Regions from separate parts of the Streptomyces sp. NPDC028907 genome, predicted to be linked through region 1. Evidence: riboswitches for the same ligand, from Rfam matches in the RefSeq annotation. Region 1 holds a riboswitch; each other region holds the start of a gene.

Region 1 (3,720 bases):
CACGTCGGACCAGGTGGTGCGGCCCGCGGCGAGCAGCGGGTTCAGGGAGTCCTGGGCGAGCAGCGGGGCGTACGGCGAGCCGAGCACGTAGGCCGCCTTGCCCGCGTCGAGGACGTGGTCGCCGAGCCGGACGCCGACCCGGCGTGCGGAGTCCGAGCCGGGGAGGGAGAAGACGCCATACGGAAGGTTGTGCGTGCCGAAGGGGTCGCCCTCGGGGAGATCGAAGGGGGGCATGGGGTGCTGCCTCACTCTCTTACGCTCCGTGCCATGTGGTCGGGCCACACGTTACGGGTGAGGTGCCGGTCTTGGGCAGTACGGAACTCGCGTCGCCGGGGCCGGCGAATCACCAGGTCGCGGCGCACGGTCGAGGCTCAGGCCCCCTCCCGCGTAGGCGATGGTGCGGGTCGAGGGACCACGTGGGGGTGAAATCGCAACAAGCGGAAGGAAGTTGTGCACACGGAAACAGAATCCGAACCGGAACAGGTGTCAACACATGTGAACACAGCAGCCGTCCGGTTCACGTCGAGTCGATGGGGCTTCCTGTCCGTATTCTCTGATCATGGCCCCACCCATCGCATATTCACTCATCGCCACTGACCTGGACGGGACGCTGCTCCGAGGCGACGACACGCTCTCCGACCGTTCCCTCGACGCGCTCGCGCAGGTCGCGGCGGCCGGTGCTCAGCACCTCGTCGTGACGGGGCGGCCGGCGCCCAGAGTGCGGCCGCTCCTCGACGTCCTGGGCAGCAGGGGGCTCGCGGTGTGCGGACAGGGCGCGCAGTTGTACGACGCCGGCGCGGACCGTCTCTTGTGGTCGATCACCCTGGACCGGGAGTTGGCGGAGACCGCGCTCGGCAAGATCGAGGCCGAGGTCGGGGAGGTGTACGCGGCCGTCGACCAGGACGGCGTCGACGGGCTCACGCTCATCGAACCCGGGTACCTGATGCCGCACCCCACCCTGCCCGCTGTCCGTGTCCAGCACCGGGACGACCTGTGGTGCGAGCCGATCAGCAAGGTGTTGCTGCGCCATCCCACCCTGTCCGACGACGAGTTGGCGGCGACGGCGCGGGCGGTCGTGGGCTCTCTCGCGACGGTCACCATGTCCGGGCCCGGGACCGTCGAACTCCAGCCATGCGGCATCACCAAGGCGACCGGTCTCGCGCTCGCCGCCGAGCATCTCGGCCTCGGCGCGCACGAGACCATCGCCTTCGGGGACATGCCCAATGACATCCCCATGTTCGACTGGGCCGCCCGCGGGGTGGCGATGGCCAACGCCCACCCCGAACTCAAGGCGGTCGCCGACGAGATCACCCTCTCGAACGAGGACGACGGCATCGCCGTCGTCCTCGAGAGGTTGTTCGCGGGCGTCAGCGCGGGCGCCCTGACCGATTCAGCCCAGTAAGGGTGAATTAGCCCACTCGATCCTGCTTCAGGGCTAGTAAGGGCCGTTCACATTGTCGATCGAGCCGTACCGGGCGGCCGCGTAGTTGCACGCGGCCGCGATGTTCGCGACCGGGTTGAAGGGGTCGTAGACGGTGCCCGGCACGTGGTAGGCCGCGAAGGTCGGGTCGATGACCTGGAGGAGGCCCTTGGACGGGGTGCCCGCGGCCGCGTTGGAGTCCCAGTTGTTGATGGCCTGGGGGTTGCCGGACGACTCGCGCATGATGTTGCGGTGGATGCCCTCGTAAGATCCGGGAATCCCGTTCTGTCCCATGATGTCCAGAGCGTTGCGGATCCAGCCGTCGAGGTTGTCCGGGTATGTCTTCACCGAGGACTGCGTGGCCTGGGCGACGGCGGACTTCTTGGCGGGTGCGGCGGCCTTGTCGGCGGTTGCGCTCGCGGTGCCGGCCTTCTTCGTCGCCCGGACCTCCAGGTCGACGCCCGGGTGGATCAGCCGGGGGTTGTCGCCGATGGCCTTGCGGTTGTCCTTGTAGAGCTGCTTCCAGCCACCCTGGGCGTCGTACCGGTCCGCGATGCCGTAGAGCGAATCGCCCTTTTTGGTGGTGTACGTAAGGGTATTGGCCTGCGCGGCGGTGGGGGTCTGGGCCGGCTGGGCGGCGCTCGCGGTGGTCGCGCTCAGGAGCGGGAGCGCGAGGGCTGCGGTGCCGGTGCCTGCGATGGCGACGCGACGAGTGAGCGGGTTGGTGCGGGGGCGGCGGTGCTTGCCTCGGGGCATGGCGCTGTTCCTCTCCGGCGCCTGCGAGGTGAGCTGTCGGGTTCGGGCGGGAGATGCCCGGCCGCGCCGCTGAGCGGTGGCGCGACTTCACCCCGAGCCGGGCCGGTGCGCCATCAAGGCGTCCGGTCCGGCGACTTACCTGGGTCCCCCGCTCCTGCCGTGCGTGTGTGAGTTCCGGGGATGGATGACACGGGCGGCGGCAGGATTCGGCGTCCGCCCGACGAGCGGGAACGTATGCGAGAGCACATGTCCGAAACAAGTGCCGGGGCCGCCTGACGTGCCGGTTGACCATGGTCTGGTGCGTATGGGGTGCTTGATCCTTTGCGGTTGCCAAGCCTCAACTTGTGTGTGGAACAAGGGGAGACGAAGGTGCGTCGGACGGGGTGTGTGGCCGGGTGTGCGTGACTCAACTCACTGGCATCCACAAGAGTGGCAAATCGGGCAATGGCTCCAACTCGCCTTTAACTGGCCATTCGTGGAGTCCGTTTTTCCCGTGTCCGACGGAAAAGTACTTCTTCGCCCTCTGTGTAGATCACCTCGTTGGAGGCGATGAGGTCATGCCGATCGCAGCTGATCTCGGAGAGCATCCGCACCGTCGCCTCCCAGCCGAGCTCCGGGCGGTGCACCCGGATCGACCCGGTCCGAGTGGGTGCGGGCAGCTCAAGGGGTACGGCCTCGGTTGCGCCCGGCTCGCGCGGCGCCACGCCGTCCCGGCCATGACGTGCAGTCAGGTTCAGCGCCCCGCGTGACCAGGGGCGAGGAGCCGTCCGGTGCCAGGTCGCAGAGCCGGGCGACGACTTGCTCGCGCGGTATGTCCGACGTCAACCTCAGCTGTACCCTCGCCCGCCTCAACGCTCAGGTCTACTCGCCCACTTCGACGGGGTGGGAGTCGCTGACGCGGAGCGCGGCAGGGGCTCGGACATGACGCCGGTGTCCTCGGACGGGCGACGAAGGCGCACATGGTCGACGGTCAGGCGGCATGTCGACCGGTGAGGATGGAACCTCCCGTGCAGTGCACGTCGTTGTCATAGCGATCGTCCGTCGAGCAAACCATGACGATCGCCTTGAGCCGGTCGGTCAGGCGGTACAGCAGGTATTCGAGGAGCGCCGGTACGGGCTCGTTCGTCAGCGGGCGTCACGCGCGCGTACAGCAGGGTCCCGTCCCGGAGCGGGTTGCGGAGGTCGTGATGGGTCGTCTCGTGGGGGAAGGACGTACGGATGTGTATGGGCGGGATCCCTGTCGGGTCAGTGCGTCGGATGCGTCGAGTGCGGCGAATGCTTTGTGGCGGGTCAGTCCACCGGGTGCATCGTGCGGCTCAGCCAGCGGGTCGCGGCCATCACGGCGAGGCCCGCGACCACCGCGACGGGACCGTTGACGCCGAAGTAGGTGGGCTTGGGGACGTCGTCGTAGAACTTGACCGTCTGGGCCTGGGTGCCCTTGGCCATGGCGAGGGAGGGGAACCAGACGTGCTTCCGGCCGGCCAGGTGGCCCCGCCCGAGGACGTACCGGGCCAGGCCGAACATCATGTCGATCGCGGCGGCCG
Region 2 (3,720 bases), on a different contig from region 1:
TGCCTTGTTGTCGGTGGCGTCCAGGTCGAACATGGCCTGGTCGATCAGGCGCTGCTCGGTGGCGTCGTAGCCGACGAGCTCCGGGCCGATCTGCTCGATGACGGCGAGGACGGCCTTCTCGACACCCTTGCCGAGGTAGCGGTTCTGGTCGCCGTCGCGGAGCTCGATGGCCTCGAAGGCGCCGGTGGAGGCGCCGGACGGAACGGCGGCACGACCCGTGCTGCCGTCGTCGAGGCCGACCTCGACCTCGACGGTGGGGTTGCCTCGCGAGTCGAGGATTTCCCGGGCTACGACGACGTCGATGGACGGCACGAGCATCTCCTTCTTGGGATGTGACGCGGGTACGCAGTCCGCGGTGGGTACTGCGAGACGAGCCTAACCGGCTCCGGGCGTTCGGCCAGCGGTCGACCGCCCCGTGGGACAGAACCGAGAGTAAATTGTTTCCGAACGGAACAAAGACTTCGGCACAAAAGGGGCCGACGCACACGGTCCGGCACAAGAAACCCCGCCCCGGTGCGTACGGGGGAAGACGCACCGAGGCGGGGAGTTCGCGGGGACGGGGGTGACCCTCACGAGACCTTCACTCCGAGGTCCACGGATGTGAGGGCGGTGTGGTTCAGCTGTCCCCCTGTATTACTTCAGGTGCAGCTGCTGACCCGGGTAGATCAGGTCGGCGTCCTCGACGATGTCCTTGTTCAGCTTGAACAGCTTCTCCCAGCCGCCCTTGACCTTCTTCGCCTCGGCGATCGAGCTGAGGGTGTCGCCCTTGACGACCTTGTACTCGCCGTCGCCCTTCTTGACCTTCTTGCCGGTCGGGGTGGTGACGGTCTTGGTCGACTTCTTCTCGGCGGCCGGGCGCTCGGCGGAGCGGGAGGCCGGCTGCTCCTCGGTGGCGCGGGGGGCGGTCTCGGTGCTCTGCGAGGCGCCGGAGCCGTTGTAAGGGGCGCTCGACAGGCCGGTGCCGCAGTGCGGCCAGGCACCCTTGCCCTGACTCGCGAGGACCTTCTCGGCGATCTCGATCTGCTGGGCCTTGCTGGCCTGGTCGGCGGTGGAGGCGTATGCCGTGCCGCCGTACGCGGCCCAGGTGGAGGCGGAGAACTGAAGGCCGCCGTAGTAGCCGTTGCCGGTGTTGATCGACCAGTTGCCGCCGGACTCGCACTGGGCGACGGCGTCCCACTCGGAGGCGGTGGCGGCGGAGGCGCTGCCGGCCGCCATCAGCGGGGCGGCGACGGCGGCGGCACCGGTGACGCCGACGACGGCTATGGCGCGAGCGGCCTTGGACGGACGACGGTGCTTGCCCTTGCTGGAAAACAGCATGGAGAGATCCCCTCACCGACGCCTACGAGGTGAGCTGTCGGGTTCGGGCCGGTTGAGTTGCCCGGCCGCGCACGCTCGCCTCTCGGCTGCTGCTGCGCGACTTCACCCCAAGCCGGCTCCGGCCGTGCGGCCCCGAAGGGCCTCAACTGCCGGACCCGGCGCAAACCTTGGGTCCCCCGCTCCTGCCTACGGCGCTTGACGCGACGACTGTTCCCGGACGGCCGCCGGCAGGATTCGGCGTGACGGCTGTCGGGGCTCGCACTGGTGGCGAGCGGTCATGACCGTAGACACGCGATTCCGGGAATTACAAAGACGATCAGGGCTTCTGAGATCTATCTCTCACTGCATTCAAAACGGACATTCAGGTGCGAATAGTGACGCGAACTGGCGCTGCATTTCGCCCTGTTCAGCCGTTATTCGCCAGGGACGTCCAGGGTCTGACCGGCGAAGATGTGGTTCGCGTCAGGGCCGATGGCGTCCTTGTTCGCCGCGTACAGAGCGCGCCACCCGCCGTCGAGGTCAAGGGAGTCGGCGATGGAGGCGAGAGTGTCGCCGGCGCGGACGCTGTACGAGGCGTGGCGCCCGGAGGACTTGGCGGACTCGGCGGCACCGCCGTCGGCCTCGCCCTCGTCGGCACTGGGACCGCGGTGCCGCCCGGAGCCGGCCGTCTCGGCGTCGATCGCCCCGGTGTCGACGAGGCTCCAGGAACCGACGTCCTGCACCACATCGTCCTGATTGTCCCCACCGATCGCCTCCACCGGGGAGCGGTCGGGCGACTGTGAGGCCTTTACGCTGGGGGACGTTTCGGACTTAGCGGAATCATCCGCCGCAGGCGCTGAAGGGGATGAGGAAGAAGAAGGGGAGGAATCCCGCGAGGGCCCGGACGAAGCATCCGAGGATTCACTCGGGGTGCCGGACGGGTCGTCGCTCTGGTTCGACGCCTCGGACGAGTTCGACCCACCGGACGACTCGGACGAATTCGACGAGCTGGACGAATCGGATGAGTTGAGCGAGTCGAGCAAGCCGGATGAGCCGGACACCTCGGAGGGGGAGTCCTCCTCCACTCCGGTGTCGAGGTCGAGGGCCCCGGATTCCTTGGTGAGTCCGTTGACCACCGCGCAGGTGCCCCAGGGGCTGGTCCCCCGGGCCGCGAGAAGGTCCTGGGCCACGGCTATCTGCTGGGAGCGGCTAGCCAGGTCGGGGCTGGGGGCGTAGTCGAGGCCGCCGTACCTCTCCCAGTCCTCCTGGGTCAGTTGCAGTCCGCCGTAGCGGCCGGCGCTCTCGTCGGCGGCGCTCCAGGATCCCCCGCTCCTGCATTCGGCCACCTTGTCCCACACGGTGCCGTCGGCGGCGCTGGCACTCGCGGCGCCGAGCATCGGGATGGCGATGGCGGACCCGGTCACTCCGGCCGCGACGAGGATGGCCGGGGCCTGACGAGGGCGACGGTGACGACCGTTCCCGGAGAGCATGCGGGGACCTTTCGCGAGACAGCGGTGACCGCGGCGCGTGAAACCTGGACGCCGACGTTGATGCGTGAACGTAGCGGCAGACGATCACTTGTCACAAGTTAATGCCGCGCAGATCACGTGAAGATCACAGACAAGAGCGCGTGTCATGTTTGCCGAGGGGACGCACTCACCCAACCGGGGTGAACTCCACCGGAAGGGTGCGCAGTCCGCGCATGATGAGTCCGCCGCGCCATCTCAACTCGCCCGGATCCACGGCGAGTCGGAGGTCCGGGACGCGGGTGAGGAGCGTGCCGAGGGCGGTCTGGCCCTCCAGGCGGGCGAGCGGGGCGCCGAGGCAGTAGTGGATGCCGTGGCCGTAGCCGAGATGCTGGTTGTCGCGGCGGGCGAGGTCGAGGACGTCGGGGTCGGCGAAGCGGTCCGGGTCCCGGTCGGCGGCGGCCAGGACGACGAGGACGGGATCGCCGGGCGCGATGTGCCGGCCGCCCAGGGTGAGCGGCTCCGTGGCGAAGCGCCAGGTGGCGAGTTCCACGGGGCCGTCGTAGCGGAGGAGTTCCTCCACTCCGGTTTCGAGGAGGCCGGTCTCCTCGGCGGCCAAGGACGTCTGCAGGCGGGCGCGTTGCTCGGGGTGGGTGAGCAGGGCGTAGGTGCCGTTGCCGATGAGGTTGACGGTCGTCTCGAAGCCGGCGAACAGCAGGATGAAGGCCATGGCCGCGGCCTCGTTCTCGGTGAGGTGCTCGCCGTGGTCGGAGGCGCGGATGAGGCCGGAGATGAGGTCCTCGCCGGGGGCGGGGGTGTCGGGGAGTGCCTCGCGCTTGCGGTGGATGAGCTCGGCGAGATAGCCCCGCATCTTCTTCACGGACCGGGCGACCCCGCCCCTGGGGCCGCCCTGATGGCGGATCATCATGCCCGCCCAGTCACGGAAGTCGTCCTGGTC
Region 3 (3,720 bases), 200 kb from region 1:
CGACCGCGCGGCCATGCCGTACGCCTCGTCCACGCGGCGCAGCGCCTGCGGGAAGCTGATCTTCTCCCGCTGCGAGAGGGCGTCGATCATCGCCTCGGCGCGGTCGCCGATGCCCCGCTTGGGCACGTTCAGAATCCGCCGCAGCGGTACGGAGTCCTCGGGATTGGCCAGCACACGCAGGTAGGCCAGCACATCGCGGACCTCCTTGCGCTCGTAGAACCGGACCCCGCCGACGACCTTGTAGGGCAGTCCGACGCGGATGAAGACTTCCTCGAAGACACGGGACTGGGCGTTCGTCCGGTAGAACACGGCGACGTCGCCGGCCTTCGCGTCCCCGGCGTCCGTCAGTCGGTCTATCTCGTCGGCGACGAACTGCGCCTCGTCGTGCTCGGTGTCCGCGACATAGCCGGTGATGCGCGCGCCCGCCCCCGCGTTGGTCCACAGGTTCTTGGGCCTGCGGGACTCGTTGCGCTCGATGACGGCGTTGGCGGCGCTCAGGATCGTCTGGCTGGAGCGGTAGTTCTGCTCCAGCAGGATGGTCGTCGCGTCCGGGTAGTCCTCCTCGAACTGGAGGATGTTGCGGATCGTCGCGCCCCGGAAGGCGTAGATCGACTGGTCGGCGTCACCCACGACACACAGCTCGGCGGGCGGGACGTCGAACTCGCTGGGCGGCACGTCGACGGGGTGCTCACTGGTCCCGACGAGCTCGCGCACCAGGGCGTACTGCGCGTGGTTGGTGTCCTGGTACTCGTCCACCAGCACATGGCGAAAACGCCGGCGGTAGTGCTCGGCGACGTCCGGGAAGGCCCGCAGCAGATTGACCGTCGTCATGATCAGGTCGTCGAAGTCGAGGGCGTTGGCCTCCCGCAACCGCGACTGGTACAGGGCGTACGCCTGCGCGAGCGTCTTCTCGAAACCGTCCGTGGCCTGCGCGGCGAAGTCCTCCTCGTCGATCAGCTCGTTCTTCAGATTGCTGATCTTGGCGCTGAAGGACTTGGGCGGAAACCTCTTCGGATCAAGATCCAGATCCCGGCAGACGAGCGCCATCAGCCGCTTGCTGTCGGCAGCGTCATAGATCGAGAACGACGAGGTGAACCCGAGCCTCTTGCTCTCCCTGCGCAGGATGCGCACGCACGAGCTGTGGAAGGTCATCACCCACATCGCGTTCGCCCGCGGCCCCACGAGCTGCTCGACGCGCTCCTTCATCTCGCCCGCGGCCTTGTTGGTGAAGGTGATCGCGAGGATCTGCCCCGGATGCACATTCCGCTCGGCCAGCAGGTGGGCGATGCGATGGGTGAGCACACGCGTCTTGCCGGATCCGGCGCCGGCCACGATGAGCAGCGGGCTGCCGGAGTGGACGACGGCCGCCCGCTGGTTCTCGTTCAGCCCCTCCAGCAGCGCGGCCGCGTCGAGGGCCGGGCGCGGGGCGCCGTCGCGGTAGTAGGAGTCCCGGTCCGGCGGCACGTCGAACTTCCCGCCGAACAGATCGTCCGGAACCGGTTCCGGAGCGTGATCGTCCTCGGGCGGCGGCGGGTGCTCCTCGTGGGCCCGCGGGGCCTGGAGGTCCGCCAGGAAGCTGTCGTCAAAGAGGCTGCTCATCGCTCTCCGAGTCTAGGGCGCCCCACTGACAGCCCGCTGCCACCCCGAGAACCTCGCCACCCCAATCCCGCCTCCCCCATCACCCCTCACCCTCCAGCATTCGACCGTCACCCTCAGCAACCATTCCGCCAATCACCCCATCCTCCACCAAACACCACCAAACCAACCTCCGTCCGCGATACACCTCCCCAAGGTCACGAAAATGTATCGGGCATATCGAACATCAACCTTCACAGGGGCCACACGAGTTGGCTACCGTGCCGGGCAGGCCGTACGACCCCCACCGGCGAACGTCGCCGGGCCGCGCGGCCTCCGCCGAGTCCGGTAAGCCCCATGGGCCCGGAGCCGGGGACCCACCGAACTTGGGGTGAATCGGCCGGACTTCCGAGCCGTAGGGCAACCCTTCCGAACCACCCGCCCGAACCCGACAGCTAACTCGGTAGGCGGAGCACGGAAGGAGTCGCCTCCCTTGGCGTCGCACCGCAAGTCGCGTCCCGCAGGCACGCGCGTAGCAGGCATACGGCCCCCCGCCCTCGCCACGGCGGCCCTCACCTCCGTGGCCCTGCTGTCCCAGACGGCCAACGCGAACCCGTCCACGGACGACAAGCCGAGCCTCGAAGAGGTCGAGAAGAAGGTCGACGACCTCTACCGCCAGGCGGAGTCGGCGACCGAGAAGTACAACGCGGCCAAGGAGAAGACCGCGAAGCAGCGCAAGCGCGTCGACACCCTCCTCGACGACGTCGCCAAGCGCACCCAGACCCTCAACGACGCCCGCGAGGAACTCGGCCGCAACGCCGCCGCCCAGTACCGCACCGGAGCGGCCGCTCCCGACACGGCCACCTTCCTCCTCGCGGACACCCCGCAGGACTACTTCGACCAGTCCCAGCTGATGGACCGCATGACGGGACGTCAAAAAGAGGCGGTCGACGAATACTTCACCCAGCAGTCCGCGACGATGCAGAAGCGCCAAGAGGCCACTCGGAGCCTCGAAACGCTCACGGAGTCGCAGAACGACCTCCAGGCCGCCAAGACCACCGTCCAGACGAAGCTCGCCGACGCCCGCGAACTTCTCTCGAAGCTGACGGCCGAGGAAAAGGCCCGCCTCGCCGCGATCGAGAAGCGCAAGCAGGAAGAGGCGGCCCGCAAGGCAGAGGAACTGGCCCGCCGGCAGGCAGAAGCCGAACGCCAACGCCAAGAGGCGGCACAGCAGGAGAACACCGAGTCCCCGTCCGACTCGTCCTCCTCGGACTCCGCCTCGGACTCCTCATACGCCACCAAGGCCGAAAAAGCCCTGGCCTTCGCCCGCTCCCAGATAGGCAAGCCGTACGTCTGGGGCGCCACCGGCCCCGACTCCTACGACTGCTCCGGCCTCACCCAGGGCGCCTGGAAGGCCGCCGGCGTCGACATTCCCCGCGTCACCTACGACCAGGTCAACGCCGGCACCACGGTCCCCCTCTCCAACGCCCAGCCCGGTGACCTGGTCTTCTTCTACGACGACGTCACCCACGTGGGCATCTACATCGGCAACGGCATGATGATCCACGCCCCCAAGCCCGGCGCGTACGTCCGCGAGGAGTCGATCTACTACGACGGAGAGTCATCGATCCACAGCGTCGTACGCCCGGCGTAAGAAGCCCGCACGACGCCGCGGCCGCGCACGGCGGCAAGGGGCCGCGTCGGGGGGTGTCCGCCCGCAGCGGCGGACGTCAACGCAGGGCACTTCTAGAAGCGACCGAGCCGCCCGACCGAGGACGGACCCCCCCGGCGCGGCCCCGCCCCCCAACGCACCGAACCGCGCTACGCGAACCCCCACCAAACCCCAGCGGGCCGCCGCAGGCATCCCGCCCAACCGCCGGAGGCATCCCCGCAGGCATCCCCGCCCAACCGCCGGAGGCACCCGCAGGCATCCCCGGCCAAACCGCCGGAGGCGCGGCGTGCCCCACCCCCCGGCCCCCACCCCCCTCCTAGCATCGACCCATGCCCGCCACCACCACCTCCGCATCCCCCCTCCGCACCTGGTGGTCGCAACGTCCCCCCACAGCCGGCGCCGCAGTCATGGCAACCGGCATCCTGTCGGTGACCCTGCACCAGACCGGCTACGAAACCCTCTCCCGCATCGCC
Region 4 (3,720 bases), on a different contig from region 1:
TGGGTTGTGTGTTGTCTGCGGGTCCGCTGCGGCTGGTCGCGCCCACGCGGCGGAGCCGCATATCGATACAGCCCCGCGGCCTAGGGTGGGGACTGCTGGGCTCGGTTGAAAGTGCCCCGCAACACCGCGCGGAAAGCGTCGGCCGCGGGTGCCGTCTCCTCTCCGCGATACGCGACCGAGATCGTACGGCGCAACTGCCCCCCTTCCAGCGCGCGCACGCCCACCGGAGTGGCCGACGTCCGCGCCACCATCTCCGGTACGACCGCCACCCCGAGCCCCGCGCTGGCCAGCGCGCACACCAGTAGGTATCCCGGCGTCGGGACGAGAACCGAAGGCGTGGCCCCCGCTCTGGTCAGGGCAGCCTCGACACCCCGGCGGGCCGGAGCGTCCGGGGCCATGCTGATCATGGGCTGGCCGGCGAGGTCGGTCAGCGGTAGCCGTGTGGCGCCGGTGGTGAGGGCGTGGCCCGGGGCTGACACCAGGACCAGTTCCTCCACGAGGATCGGCTCGACGCCGACCGAGGCGGGCAGCGGGGTCGGCTCACCCGGCTCGTAGGCGTGCGTCAGCGCCAGGTCGACCTCGCCCGCCGCCACCGCCGCGACACCGGCCGACGGTTCGTAGTCGGCGACCGTCAGCTCCACGTCCGGATGGGCCCGGCGAAACGCGCTGAGAGCCGGTGGCAGCAGATGGATGCCCGCGGTCTGGAAGGTGCCCAGCCGGAGCGTGCCACCGGTCAGGCCGGTCAGCCGGGCCAGTTCGTGCCGCGCCCGCTCCAGCTCGTCGAGCACCCGCCGCGCACGGGTCACCAGCAGTTCGCCCGCACCCGTCAGCCGTGCCCCGCGGTGATGCCGTACCAGAAGAGCGGTGCCCGCCTCGCGCTCCAGCTTGGCCAGCTGCTGCGAGAGCGCGGGCGTGGTGTAGCCGAGCCGCTCGGCGGCCCGGGTGATCGAACCCGCCTCGGCGACCGCCACCAGCGCGGCGAGACGGGTCGGGTCGTACATGACAGCCCCTGGGGTTAAGTAGTGTTTTAGGGTTCCCTAGGATATTCGAAATACCTGTTGAAGGCTCCTGCCAGGCACGCTGGGCGCATGGATGCTCAGCTCATCGCCTTCACCGGGGTCTCCGCCGGCCTGGTCGCCATGCCCGGGGCCGACTTCACCGTCGTCGTTCGCAACGCCCTCGTCTCCCGCCGGGCCGGCATCGCCTGCGCGCTCGGGATCGGGGCCGGGCTGCTGGTGCATGTGACGCTGGCGGTGGTGGGGGTCGCCGCGGTGCTGGCCGCCATGCCTGCGCTGTTCCGTGCGCTTCAGGTGGTCGGCGGTGTCTATGTGTTGTATCTCGGCGTCCAGACGCTGAGGCAACGGCGCGCCGAAGTCATGGAGGAGCGCCAGGACTCCACCGCGCGACCCCTGCGGCAGGGCTTCGTGACCAACGCCCTGAATCCGAAGGCCTCCCTGACCTTCCTCAGCGTGCTGCCCCAGTTCGTGCCCGCGGGCGCTCCGGCACTGCCCCGGACCCTGCTGCTCGCGCTCATCGTGCTCGCGATCGCCCTGGTCTGGTTCCAGGTGGTCGCGCTGCTCGTGGACCGGCTCGGCAGATGGCTGCGCCGCCCGCGGGCCGCCCGGGCCGTCACGACCGTCACCGGCGCCGCGCTGACGGTCTTCGGCGGGGCACTGCTCGCCGGGCCGCTGCTGGCCCTCTGAGGTGGCCCCGAGGGCGGTGACGGCGTATCAGGTCGCCGTCACCGCCTCCGGGAAGGTCACTTGACCCGGCCGTACCAGACGCTCCTGGTCCAGATCTTCTGCAGCTTCACCACGTCCCCGCTCTTCGGGGAGTGCCAGATCCTTCCCTTCCCGGCATAGATGCCGACGTGGTAGACGTACGACCCCGAGTGGAAGAACACCAGGTCTCCGGCCTTGCGGTTCTTGGCGGAGATGTGGCGGGTCTTGTTGTACTGCTGGGCCGCCGTACGGGGCAGTTTCTTGCCCGCCTTCTTGAACGAGTACAGCGTCAGCCCGGAGCAGTCGAATCGGTTCGGCCCGGTGGCGCCCCACTTGTACGGGGAGCCCTTCTTGGAGGCCGCGACCTGGAGTGCCTTCGTCGCCGGCGTGGCCGCTTCGGCCTCGGGGGCGAAGCCGGGTGCCACTATCGAGCCGCCCACTGCGGCGATGGTGAGAGCCGAGGCCGTTCCGGCCCGGGCCATGAGCGACGGGACACGATTGAGCGCAGTCATGCGCAACCCTTCGTCAGCCGCCTGTGAAGGATGACCTGTCGGATTCGGGCTGGCGAAGTTGCCCGGCCGCGTTGCCGCGGCTTCACCCCAAGGGCTGCTCGGATCGAACGAACGTCCGCTCCGGCGACCCGTCTTGCTCGGGTCCTCCACTCCTGCCGATCCACTCCTGTCGACCGGTCATCCGGGCGGCGGCAGGACTCGGCGTCCGCCCGGACCGCCCCGCCGCTGCGGCGGGGGCTTGTCGTCAGACAGGGATCTTGACGCACGGTTGAATGAAAATCCCAACGGAACCGGGGATTTGTGGCGTTACTCACCACTCACCCGTTCGGGTGGACACCCCCGTGTTCGAGGAGGTGTCCAGGTGCCCAACGAGCCCCGGACCAGGGACGGAACGTCGGACTCCGCCTCGCGGTCATGCCCGTTGTGCAACCTTGGCGGGCGCGCAAATGGACACGTGGATACGCCGAAAGGGGGTACGTCGTTTGGCGCGTTTCAGCTCCCTTCCGGACGCCTCGTCAGTGGGCCGAGACGTCCGGAACGAGTCTGTACACGTCGTCAACTGTCGGAGCGCGGCGGCACCCTGACACGAGCCGTGCGGCGCTCTCCGTCCAGCACGCGCAACGCACGCGCCAGCGTGGGAGCGTGCAGCTCCGTCTCGCCCCGCCGATGCATCAGCGCCAGCGCGTCTCGGAGCTCGGTCGCCCTGCTCACCAGCGCCTGGGCGGCGCGCAGTCCGCTGTAGGTGTCGCCGTGCCGGCCCGGGTTGATCCGGCCGAGCAGGTCCACGACATCGAGGTAACGGTCGATCAACTCGCCCTCCGCGCGGGTCAGCGCGGGCAGCGGTGGCAGCTCGGGTGGAAGCACCGGCCGATCACCGCCCCGTGGGCGGCGCGAGGGTGGCCCTGCGGCTGGGGATGATCGCGTCCACCAGCCCGTACTCCAGCGCCTCCTGCGCGTTGAGGATCTTGTCCCGCTCGATGTCCTCGCTCACCTGCTCGCGGCTGCGTCCGGTGTGCAGCGCGAGCATCTCCTCCAGACGGGTCCGAATGCGCGTCAGTTCGTCGGCCTGGATGGCCAGATCGCTGGCCTGGCCCTCGACCGGCTCGGGCAGTCCAGGCTGATGGATCACCACCCGGGCCCCCGGCAGCGCGAATCGCTTGCCCGGTGTGCCCGAGGACAACAGCACCGCGGCGGCCGAGCCGGCCTGGCCCAGGCAGATCGTCTCCACGTCGCAGGTGACGTACTGCATGGTGTCGTAGATCGCCGTCATGGCACTGAAGGATCCGCCCGGCGAATTGACGTAGAGCGAGATGCCCCGGTCGGGGTCCCGGTGCTCCAGGTACATGAACTGGGCCATCACGTCGTTCGCCGAGATGTCGTCGATCGGTGTGCCGAGGAAGACGATCCGCTCCTCCAGCAGCTTCGAGTAGGGGTCCTGCGTCCTGGTGCCGGTACTCGTGCGCTCCGTGAACTCGGGCAGTACATGG

Evidence for each region. A riboswitch is a leader RNA that binds a small molecule or an ion and turns the genes downstream of it on or off. The one in region 1 is predicted to bind cyclic di-AMP.
Region 2: linked by a shared signal. The riboswitch ahead of ACZ4UU_RS04880 (transglycosylase family protein) and the one ahead of ACZ4UU_RS21335 (transglycosylase SLT domain-containing protein) in region 1 are both predicted to bind cyclic di-AMP.
Region 3: linked by a shared signal. The riboswitch ahead of ACZ4UU_RS20350 (C40 family peptidase) and the one ahead of ACZ4UU_RS21335 (transglycosylase SLT domain-containing protein) in region 1 are both predicted to bind cyclic di-AMP.
Region 4: linked by a shared signal. The riboswitch ahead of ACZ4UU_RS34975 (C40 family peptidase) and the one ahead of ACZ4UU_RS21335 (transglycosylase SLT domain-containing protein) in region 1 are both predicted to bind cyclic di-AMP.

What each region holds. Positions count from the first base shown of each region.
Region 1 is NZ_JBVHVE010000006.1:489,472-493,191, reverse strand. It holds gene fahA (fumarylacetoacetase) at 1-234, opposite strand, end outside; gene ACZ4UU_RS21340 (HAD family hydrolase) at 560-1,402, shown strand; gene ACZ4UU_RS21335 (transglycosylase SLT domain-containing protein) at 1,436-2,176, opposite strand; cyclic di-AMP (ydaO/yuaA leader) riboswitch at 2,182-2,366, opposite strand; partial or broken gene ACZ4UU_RS21330 (CocE/NonD family hydrolase C-terminal non-catalytic domain-containing protein) at 2,638-3,028, opposite strand; partial or broken gene ACZ4UU_RS21325 (hypothetical protein) at 3,150-3,402, opposite strand; partial or broken gene ACZ4UU_RS21320 (peptide MFS transporter) at 3,644-3,720, opposite strand, start outside.
Region 2 is NZ_JBVHVE010000002.1:105,881-109,600, forward strand. It holds gene eno (phosphopyruvate hydratase) at 1-318, opposite strand, end outside; gene ACZ4UU_RS04880 (transglycosylase family protein) at 634-1,317, opposite strand; cyclic di-AMP (ydaO/yuaA leader) riboswitch at 1,322-1,521, opposite strand; gene ACZ4UU_RS04885 (LysM peptidoglycan-binding domain-containing protein) at 1,731-2,786, opposite strand; gene ACZ4UU_RS04890 (cytochrome P450 family protein) at 2,953-3,720, opposite strand, start outside.
Region 3 is NZ_JBVHVE010000006.1:287,590-291,309, forward strand. It holds gene pcrA (DNA helicase PcrA) at 1-1,599, opposite strand, end outside; cyclic di-AMP (ydaO/yuaA leader) riboswitch at 1,903-2,060, shown strand; gene ACZ4UU_RS20350 (C40 family peptidase) at 2,069-3,229, shown strand; gene ACZ4UU_RS20355 (tellurite resistance/C4-dicarboxylate transporter family protein) at 3,577-3,720, shown strand, end outside.
Region 4 is NZ_JBVHVE010000014.1:117,345-121,064, reverse strand. It holds gene ACZ4UU_RS34985 (LysR family transcriptional regulator) at 81-1,001, opposite strand; gene ACZ4UU_RS34980 (LysE family translocator) at 1,089-1,703, shown strand; gene ACZ4UU_RS34975 (C40 family peptidase) at 1,760-2,233, opposite strand; cyclic di-AMP (ydaO/yuaA leader) riboswitch at 2,237-2,369, opposite strand; gene ACZ4UU_RS34970 (hypothetical protein) at 2,789-3,097, opposite strand; gene ACZ4UU_RS34965 (ATP-dependent Clp protease proteolytic subunit) at 3,105-3,720, opposite strand, start outside.